DNA from 3 places in the Streptomyces thioluteus genome. Region 3 is predicted to be linked to each of the others. Evidence: riboswitches for the same ligand, from Rfam matches in the RefSeq annotation. Region 3 holds a riboswitch; each other region holds the start of a gene.
The links. A riboswitch is a leader RNA that binds a small molecule or an ion and turns the genes downstream of it on or off. The one in region 3 is predicted to bind cobalamin.
Positions count from the first base shown of each region.

Region 1: it holds a riboswitch for cobalamin, as region 3 does, so the genes downstream of both, ABD794_RS10040 (FecCD family ABC transporter permease) here and nrdI (class Ib ribonucleoside-diphosphate reductase assembly flavoprotein NrdI) in region 3, are expected to answer to the same signal.
Region 2: it holds a riboswitch for cobalamin, as region 3 does, so the genes downstream of both, ABD794_RS07970 (ribonucleoside-diphosphate reductase subunit alpha) here and nrdI (class Ib ribonucleoside-diphosphate reductase assembly flavoprotein NrdI) in region 3, are expected to answer to the same signal.

Region 1 covers NZ_BAAAXZ010000078.1:20,007-23,271, reverse strand. Annotated here, with positions in the region: gene ABD794_RS10045 (ABC transporter ATP-binding protein) at 1-609, opposite strand, end outside; gene ABD794_RS10040 (FecCD family ABC transporter permease) at 609-1,670, opposite strand; cobalamin riboswitch at 1,784-1,925, opposite strand; gene ABD794_RS10035 (heme-binding beta-barrel domain-containing protein) at 1,903-2,508, opposite strand; gene ABD794_RS10030 (DsrE family protein) at 2,766-3,131, shown strand; gene ABD794_RS10025 (DUF3099 domain-containing protein) at 3,136-3,265, opposite strand, start outside.
Region 2 covers NZ_BAAAXZ010000062.1:13,201-16,465, forward strand. Annotated here, with positions in the region: partial or broken gene mctP (monocarboxylate uptake permease MctP) at 1-458, shown strand, start outside; gene ABD794_RS07965 (hypothetical protein) at 535-996, opposite strand; cobalamin riboswitch at 1,347-1,472, shown strand; partial or broken gene ABD794_RS07970 (ribonucleoside-diphosphate reductase subunit alpha) at 1,633-3,265, shown strand, end outside.
Region 3 covers NZ_BAAAXZ010000043.1:36,883-40,147, reverse strand. Annotated here, with positions in the region: gene nrdE (class 1b ribonucleoside-diphosphate reductase subunit alpha) at 1-1,373, opposite strand, end outside; gene nrdI (class Ib ribonucleoside-diphosphate reductase assembly flavoprotein NrdI) at 1,334-1,762, opposite strand; cobalamin riboswitch at 1,925-2,140, opposite strand; gene ABD794_RS06025 (hypothetical protein) at 2,206-2,553, opposite strand; partial or broken gene metE (5-methyltetrahydropteroyltriglutamate--homocysteine S-methyltransferase) at 2,631-3,265, opposite strand, start outside.

The DNA of each region.
Region 1 (3,265 bases), on a different contig from region 3:
GTCGCAGTGGGTCGCGGCCAGGTTGAGGTCGTGCAGGGCGGCCAGCACGGTGAGCCCGGACTCCCGTACCAGCGCGAGGACTTCGAGCTGCTGGCTGATGTCCAGGTGGTTGGTCGGCTCGTCCAGCACCAGCACCTTCGGCTGCTGGGCCAGGGCGCGGGCGATCAGCACGCGCTGCTTCTCGCCGCCGGAGAGGGTGAGGAAGCCGCGCTCGGCGAGGTGTCCGGCGCCGACGCGCTCCAGGGCCGACGCGCAGACCTCCCGGTCCTCGGTGCTCGTCCGCAGGGCCGACCGCTGGTGCGGCAGCCGGCCCATGGCGACGATCTCGGCGACGGTGAAGTCGAATTCGCTGCCCGACTCCTGCGGCAGCGCCGCGAGCCGCCGGGCCCCCTCGCGGGCGTCGAGGGCGTGCGCGTCGTCGCCGTCCAGCAGCACCCGCCCGTGTGTGGGCCGCAGCGCGCGGTAGACGCATCGGAGCAGGGTGGACTTGCCGCTGCCGTTGGGCCCGACGATGCCGACGAACTCGCCGGATCCGACGCGCAGTTCGACGTCCCGGACCAGCCGGGCGCCGGCGATCTCGACGGACAGGTCCTCGATGTCGACGCGCATCAGGCACCCCCGAAGACGTAGCCGCGGCGGCGCATCAGCAGGACGAAGCAGGGCACCCCGATCACCGAGGTGATCACCCCGACGGGCAGCTCGATCGGGGCCAGCAGCAGCCGTGAGACGACGTCCACCCACACCAGCAGCACCGCGCCCAGCAGCGGCGCGACGGCCAGCACCCGGCGGTGGTCGGCGCCGACCAGCATCCGGGCGGCGTGCGGGACCATCAGCCCGACGAACCCGATGGCGCCGCTGACCGCGACCACGGCCCCGGTGACGGCCGCCACCATGACGAACAGCACCCGGCGCCGCCGCTCGGGGTCCACGCCCAGCGCGGAGGACGTCTCGTCGCCCATGGCCAGGACGTTCAGACCGCGGGCCGTGCGGAAGAGGTAGCCGAGGCCGAGGAGGACGGCCGCGGCGGCCAGCGGGACGGACTGCCAGCTCGCCCCGCCCAGGCTGCCCAGCAGCCACATCATCGCGGAGCGGGCCGCGTCGCCCCGGTCCGCGCTGAAGACCATCAGCGCGGTGATCGCGGAGAAGCCGTAGTACATGGCCGTACCGGTGAGCACCAGCCGCAGCGGCGTCAGCCCGTGCCGGGTGCGGGCGGCGGCGTACACCAGGGCCATGGAGGCCAGCGCCGAGAGGAACGCGGCGCTGGACAGCGCCCAGACGCCGAGCGAGCCGAGCGCGCCGAAGAGCAGCACCGTGTTGGCGCCGACGGCGGCCCCGGAGGAGATGCCGAGGACGAACGGGTCGGCGAGCGCGTTGCGGATCAGCGCCTGGGTGGCCACGCCGACGGCGGAGAGCCCGGCGCCCACCACGGCGGCCAGCAGGGCGCGCGGGAAGCGGAGTTCCCAGACGATGGTGTAGGCGGAGACCTCGTCCGCCCCGATCTCCCCGCCGGTCAGCCCCGCGCGCAGATAGCGCAGGACGTCGCCCCAGCCGATGCCCGAGGAGCCGAGCCCCACGCAGCAGAACACGGAGACCAGCAGGGCGATGCCCAGCCCGGTCACGAGGGGTGGCAGCGGCAGCCGCCGGGACGGGGGTATGGCACCGGGGGGCATGGGGTGGTTCGCCTTCGCCTCGGGCCATGGCCTGGGCGGTACGGCGTACGCACCGAGGAGCGCCCCGCGCCGCGAGGGCGCGGGGGCCTCCCCTCGCAGTCCACGGCGAGTTGTCAGGAGCCGGCGCCGCCGCGGGTGATCGGGCTCGCAAGGGGGATGCCTTGCTTACCGTTGCGGGTCAGCGCCGGACTCTCACCGGACTTCCCCCGCGGGGCGCTGTGAGCGGCCGTCGTTACGGCTGCTCGGGGTTGTACGGGGTGCCGTCCTGGCGGAAGAAGGAGACGCCGTCGGGCAGGTCGTCCGGCAGGTTCCGGGCCCACTCCTCCAGGGCGGCGACGTCGGCGGTCTTCTTCAGCTGCGCCGACATGTAGGGGCGGAGCGGCACCTCGGGGGTGGCCTTCTCGCCGACCCACATCAGGTCGCCCTTGACGTAGCCGTAGAGGCGCTTGCCGCCGGAGTACGGGCCGGACGCGGCGGTCCGCGCGACCGCGTCCGTCACGATGTCGATCTGCGGCTTCTTGTCGGCCAGCTCGCCGTACCAGACCTCGACGATGCCCTGGTCGCGGATCATGACGACCTCGACCTGGCGGTTCTTGTCGATCCGCCAGTAGCCGCTCTCGGTCTCCAGCGGGCGCACCTTGTTGCCCTCGGCGTCGAGCACCCAGCTGTGCGACGTGTACTCCAGGAAGTCCCGGCCGTCGTGGGTGAAGGTGACTTCCTGGCCGAAGTTGCACTTCTCGGAACCGGGGAAGTCGGCGACGCCCGCACCCTCCCACTTGCCGAGGAGGAAGACGAGGGGGACCAGGTCCCGGTGCAGGTCGGAGGGAATCTCGATCATGAGCTCAGACGATCTGTAGGGGTGAACAAGGAGGTCAGCGCTGGCCCTGGTACAGCTTCTTCCAGGTCAGCCCGGCGAACGCGAGAACGCCGACGGCGACCAGGACCAGCAGGGCGGTGAAGAAAGCCTCAAGCACGAGCGCGCTCCTCGGTCGGAGTGAGGGTGTTTACGGACCGGGTCGAGTCTAGTCGGAGGGGCTGCCCCCGGCTCTGTGAGGTCCGTCCCGGCCCGCGGGGAGCGCCCCCTAGAGTGACCCCATGCGGAAGAAGCTCGTGATCAAGGTGACGGCGGGCGCGGACGCGCCCGAGCGGTGCTCGCAGGCGTTCACGGTGGCGGCCGTCGCCGTGGCCAGCGGGGTCGAGGTGTCTCTCTGGCTGACCGGTGAGTCGTCCTGGTTCGCGCTGCCGGGGCGGGCGGCGGAGTTCGAGCTGCCGCACGCGGCGCCGCTGCCCGAGCTGATCGACGGGATCCTGGCGGGCGGCGGGATGATCACGGTGTGCACCCAGTGCGCGGCCCGGCGGGACATCGAGGAGAAGGACCTGATCGAGGGCGCGCGGATCGCCGGCGCGCAGGTCTTCGTCGGCGAGGTCATGGCGGACGACGTGCAGGCGCTCGTGTACTGACCGGCTATCTGTGGTCCCGGTCGTCCAGTTCGTTCCACCAGCGGTCCGACTCGGGGTCCCCGGTCTCGTCCCACCAGCGGTCGTCCGGGCCCCGGCGGTTGGCCACGACGGCGGCCACCGGCGGGATGACCATG
Region 2 (3,265 bases), on a different contig from region 3:
TCCTGGTGAAGGTGGGCGCGCTGGTCTTCGTCCTCACCATGGACAAGACCGTGGCCATCAACTTCCAGCTGCTGGGCGGCATCTGGATCCTCCAGACCGTCCCCGCCCTGGTGGGCGGCCTGTTCACCCGCTGGTTCCACCGCTGGGCCCTGCTGGCCGGCTGGGCCGTGGGCATGGCGTACGGGACGTGGCGGGCGTACGAGACGCCGAGCGCCACGCAGGACCACTTCGGCAACACCAACCTCATCCCGTTCATCGGGGAGAAGGGCTACATCGGCCTGACGGCCTTCGCCCTGAACGTCGCCGTCGCGGTCGTGCTGACGCTGGTCCTCAAGGCCGTGAAGGCCCCGGACGGGGTGGACGAGACGAAGCCCGCGGACTACACGGCGGACGCGGGCGACCCGGACGTGGCGGTGGAGCTGCCGCCGGCCACGGCGGGGGCACCGGGCGGTCACTGAGAAACGGTCACCTGGAAACGGTGGGGCCCGTGGTGCGCGAGCGCACCACGGGCCCCACCGTTCCCCTCCGCCCCCCTCAGGCGGCCGTACCGGACGGCGTCAGACCGAGCGCCCGGAAAGAGACCCGCTGGTCGAACCAGAGCAGCCCCACCGTCAGCGCGGACATCACCAGCCCCAGGGCCAGATGACCGGCCGCCGACTCGACGGTGGCACCCACGGCCCCGAGCACGACGTGCAGCGCGACCCGCAGCCCGATGAGCCCGAAGAGGATCTTCCGGGTGCGGGAGTTCTTCAGCAGGGCCTTGAGCAGCTTCCTGCGCCGCCGCAGGACCGTCAGCCCCACCGCGACGTTCACCGCCCCCAGCCCGGCGAGGACCATCCAGGCCCCGTCCCACGCCTTGTAGAGGTCGAAGGCGGCCCCCATGGCCCCCTCGAAGGCGAAGAACCACACCGGAAGCGGCTTCAGCTCCGGGTCGGGCACGCCCTGCCCGGCCCCGGCCTCGATCCCGGTCTGCTGCTCGGTGATGGTCCCGCTCATGATGTCCGCCCCTGTCGTGGTGTCGCCGTCCCGTCCGACACCCACGATCATTCCGGCCCCCGCCCCCCGGCGGCAGATCCGCCCGTCACCGGCCGGAGATGACAAAAGTCAGTGCCGGCCGGCCGCGGCCCGCGCCCGGCCGAGGACGCGCCACCGCCACGCGCCCCGCGGCTACGCATTCGCGAAACGACGCCCCCGTTCCCCCGCCCTGCCTCGCGCCGGCCCGTCACGGACGCGAACGCGGCCCGGGAAACCGCCCCCGGCGGCGCACCCGTTAGCACATTCCGCGACCACCTCATGACGCGCCGACACAACATGTGGGGGTACACGCCACCGTCGCCACTAGATGTATGCTCGTCCTCGCTGTCGCCGCAGGGGAATCCGGTGGAAATCCGGAACTGTCCCGCAACGGTGTACGTGTGGGCACATTGCGCCCACACAGCAGTCCGAAGACCTGACGACAGTGCGCCCTCGCCGGTCCACCGGCGTGCGGTGTCGAACACGTCCGGGCCTCGAGGGTTGGGCCGGTGGACGCCTGCGCGCATGCTCCCGTACGCCTCGTACGGTGCCCCGCATGCCCGTGCGCGGCCCCGTGCGCTCCCGAGCGGCCTCCAGCCGAGTGAGGGAGAGCAACACGTGACGATCGCGCCCGTCGATCCGGTCTCAGCGCAGGCGGCGGCATCCGCCGACGGCCCCGGGACCGCGCTGCTGCGCACCCTGACGGAACTCACCGCCGACCTCCCCGCCACCGACCCCGGCAAGGTCGCCGCCGCCGCGCTGCGCGGCCGGCACGCCGGATCGGACGAGGCCGAACTGCGCTCGCTGGCCACCGAGGCCGCGGCCGGGCTGATCGGCGAGGAGCCCGAGTACTCGCGGCTCGCCGCGCGCCTCCTCACGCTCGCCATCGCCCAGGAGGCGGCCGGGCAGGGCGCGGTCTCCTTCTCCGCCTCCGTGGAGACCGGGCACCGCGAGGGCCTGATCGCCGACGACACCGCCGCCTTCGTGCGCACCCACGCCCGGCGGCTGGACGCGCTGGTGGACGCCGCCCTGACCGACGGCGCCGACGACCGCTTCGGCTACTTCGGCCTGCGCACCCTGCACAGCCGCTACCTGCTCCGCCACCCGATCACCCGGAACGTGATCGAGACCCCGCAGCACTTCCTGCTGCGCGTGGCCTGCGGCCTGGCCGAGGACCACTCGGAGCGGGCGCTGGAGGACGTCGCCGAGCTCTACCGCCTCACCAGCACGCTCTCGTACCTCCCGTCCTCCCCCACGCTCTTCAACTCCGGTACGCGGCACCCCCAGATGTCGTCCTGCTACCTGCTGGACTCGCCGCTGGACGAGCTGGACTCGATCTACGACCGCTACCACCAGGTGGCGCGGCTGTCGAAGCACGCGGGCGGCATCGGCCTGTCGTACTCCCGCATCCGCTCCCGCGGTTCGCTGATCCGCGGCACCAACGGGCACTCCAACGGCATCGTGCCGTTCCTGCGCACCCTCGACGCCTCGGTCGCGGCCGTCAACCAGGGCGGCCGGCGCAAGGGCGCGGCCTGCGTCTACCTGGAGACGTGGCACGCGGACATCGAGGAGTTCCTGGAGCTCCGCGACAACACCGGTGAGGAGGCGCGCCGCACGCACAACCTCAACATCGCGCACTGGATCCCGGACGAGTTCATGCGCCGGGTCGAGGCGGACGCCGAGTGGTCGCTGTTCTCCCCGGCGGACACCCCGGACCTGGTGGACCTCTACGGCGACGAGTTCGACGCCGCGTACCGCGCATACGAGGCCGCGGGCAAGGCCGTCAAGACCATCCCGGCCCGGGTGCTCTACGCCCGCATGATGCGGACGCTCGCGCAGACCGGCAACGGCTGGATGACGTTCAAGGACGCCGCCAACCGCACCGCCAACCAGACCGCCGAGCCCGGCCAGGTCGTCCACTCCTCCAACCTCTGCACGGAGATCCTGGAGGTCACGAACGACGGCGAGACCGCGGTCTGCAACCTGGGTTCGGTCAACCTCGCGGCCCACCTGGGCGCCGACGGCGAGATGGACTGGGAGCGGCTCGACCGCACCGTCCGCACCGCCGTGACCTTCCTCGACCGCGTCGTGGACATCAACTTCTACCCGACCGAGCAGGCGGGCGCCTCCAACTCCCGCTGGCGGCCGGTCGGTCTGGGCCTGATGGGTCTCCAGGACGTCTTCTTCCGGCTGCGCCTGCCCTTCGACTCCCCCGAGGCGAAGGCGCTGTCCACCCGGATCTCCGAGCGGA
Region 3 (3,265 bases):
GCGGTCTCGACGGTGGCGCCGAGGTCCGGGGAGGCCATCGCGGCGGCGATGTTCAGCGACCCGAGGTTGCAGGAGATGTCCCTGCCGACCATCTCGTAGCCGAGCGAGGCGTCGTATGTGCTCGGCGTGTTGACCTGGAGGATCTCCGAGCACAGATTGGACATGTTGATCCACCCCGGGATGGGGTTGGCCCGGTTGACCGTGTCCTCGAACAGCAGGTACGGGTAGCCCGACTCGAACTGCAGCTCCGCGATCGTCTTGAAGAACTCGCGGGCACTGAGCGTGGTCCTACGGATGCGCGGATTCGCGACCAGGTCGTCGTAGTGCTCGCCGACCGACAGGTCCGAGAGCGGCTTGCCGTACTCGCGCTCGACGTCGTACGGCGAGAACAGGTGCATGTCCTCGTTGCGCTTGGCGAGTTCGAAGGTGATGTCCGGAACGACCACGCCCAGTGAGAGGGTCTTGATGCGGATCTTCTCGTCCGCGTTCTCCCGCTTGGTGTCCAGGAACCGCATGATGTCCGGGTGATGGGCGTGCAGGTACACCGCGCCCGCGCCCTGCCGGGCCCCCAGCTGGTTGGCGTACGAGAAGGAGTCCTCCAGCAGCTTCATCACCGGGACGACGCCGGACGACTGGTTCTCGATCTTCTTGATCGGAGCACCCTGTTCGCGCAGGTTCGTCAGCAGCAGGGCCACGCCACCGCCCCGTTTGGACAGCTGGAGCGCGGAGTTGACGCCCCGTCCGATGGACTCCAGATTGTCCTCGACGCGCAGCAGGAAGCAGGAGACCAGCTCGCCGCGCTGCGCCTTCCCGGCGTTGAGGAAGGTGGGGGTGGCGGGCTGGAAGCGGCCCGTCAGCATCTCGTCCACCAGCCGGGAGGCCAGCGCCTCGTCGCCGGCGCCCAGGTACAGGGCGGTGGCGACGACCCGGTCCTCGTAGCGCTCCAGGTAGCGGGAGCCGTCGAAGGTCTTCAGCGTGTACGACGTGTAGTACTTGAACGCGCCCAGGAAGGTGCGGAACCGGTGCTCGTGGGCGTACGCCTCCCGGTACAGACCCTCGACGAACTCCCAGGCGTAGGCCCGGATCGGTGCTTCCTCGTAGTAGTCGTTCCCGATCAGGTAGTCGATCTTCTCCTTGAGCGTCGGGAAGACCACCGTGTTGGGGTTCACGTGCTGGAGGAAGTACTGCCGGACGGCCTCGCGGTCCTTGTCGAACTGGATCCTGCCGTGGCAGTCGTACATGTTCAGCATCGCGTTGAGCGCGTGGTAGTCCTTGCGGGTACCGACCGATTCGCGCGGGGCGGCGGATGCCGTGACGTCCGTGGTGAGGGTGGTCATGCCGCCGGCCTCGCCGCCGATGGGTGTCGTGTCCAAAACCTCTGAAGTCCTTCCCTCACGGCACGGACGTCGCGTTCCGTGCCCAGCAGTTCGAATCGGTACAGCTCCGGGACCCCGCACTTCGCCGAGATCACCCGCCCGGCAAGGCAGTAGTCCGCGCCGAAGTTGGTGTTGCCGGAGACGATCACGCCCCGCAACAGGGCCCGGTTGGCCTCGATGTTCAGGAAGCGGATCACCTGCTTGGGGACCGCGCCCGCGCGCTCGCCGCCGCCGTAGGTCGGCACGATCAGCACATACGGTCCGGTGACCGTCGGCATGCCCTCGCGGTGCGGATGCAGGGGAATGCGCGTGGCGGGCAGGCCCAGCCGCTCCACGAAGCGCTTGGTGTTCTCCGAGACGCTGGAGAAATACACGAGACCGCTCATCGGCCGCCGTCTCCTCTCGCTCGCTCCCACGTCGTCCGTCCGAGGACCGGGAGGGGAGGAGCGTCGAGGCGCGTACGACGGACGCCGGGGACGTGCGTGACCCCGGTCCGTGCGACTGCCGCGCGGCCCTCCCTCGGGGCCTCGGAGCGCGTACGCCGCTCGTCGGCGCACGCACAGGTGGCAGGTCTTCGGACTCGCGGGCACGCCTTACGAGACGCCTACTGGCCGTCGCTTCCCGGGCCCCGTTCGTCGGGTCCAGTGCGTATGACGGCGGTCGTTCCCACTCACCGCTGCGGGGCAGTCCCGGATTCCCACCGGGTTCCCTCTTGCCTCGCCCGGCACAGAAGTGCCCGGCGAACCACCAGCACCGGCAACACTACATCTTGAGTCGCACCGGATGACACCGACCCAGATGTTGTGTCTCGGGGCGAAGTAAGGTAGACCTAACTCTGGAAGTTCTGCGGGGTTTCGCGGGGAGCGTCGTCCCGCTTGGCGCCCGTGATCCGGCGTGCGTTGCGCACGTGTCGGCGGAGGTCGGGGACGAGGCGCGCGACCGCCGCCGACGGCTGTGCGCATGCCGGTCCGCCGGTGTGTCCCGCCCGGTCGTGCAGGGCCGAGTCGAGGGCTTCCAGGAACTCGGACAGGGCGATGAGCTCCGTCCGGAACGCGCGCAGACGCGCACCCTGGCTGCCGACCTGCCGGCGCATGGCAGCGAGGTTCTCGAAGTCGCGCACGCTCAGCGCGACCATGGGTTCGCCGTCGACCTCGATGTGCCGGGGCTGCCGCTTCACGCCGGGTTCCCTCCCCTGTCGTCGACGGGCCGGGGAAGGGGCGTGGATGCCCCTTCCCCGGCCGATGGGCGCACGCGTCAGGACGCGGAGAGCTCCTCGCGGACGGTACGGGCGGCGGCGACCAGGCTCTCCAGGGAGGCGCGGGTCTCGGGCCAACCGCGGGTCTTCAGGCCGCAGTCGGGGTTGACCCACAGCCGTTCCGCGGGGATGGCCTCGAGGCCGGTACGGAGCAGCGCGGCGGCTTCCTCGGTACTGGGCACGCGCGGGGAGTGGATGTCGTACACGCCGGGTCCGGCCTCTCGCGGGTAGCCGTGAGCGGCCAGTTCGCGGGCGACCTGCATGTGGGAGCGGGCGGCCTCCAGGCTGATGACGTCGGCGTCGAGGTCGTCGATGGCCTGGACGATGTCGCCGAACTCGGCGTAGCACATGTGGGTGTGGATCTGGGTGTCCGGGCGCACGCCGCTCGTGCTGAGCCGGAAGGCCTCGGTGGCCCACGCCAGGTAGGCGGGCCGGTCGGCGGCCCGCAGGGGCAGGGTCTCGCGCAGTGCGGGCTCGTCCACCTGGATCACCGAAGTCCCCGACGCCTCCAGATCGTTCACCTCGTCCCGCAGGGCGAGGGCGACCTGGCGGGCGGTGTCGCCGAGGGGCTGGTCGTCGCGGACGAAGGACCAGGCGAGCATGGTGACCGGGCCGGTGAGCATGCCCTTGACCG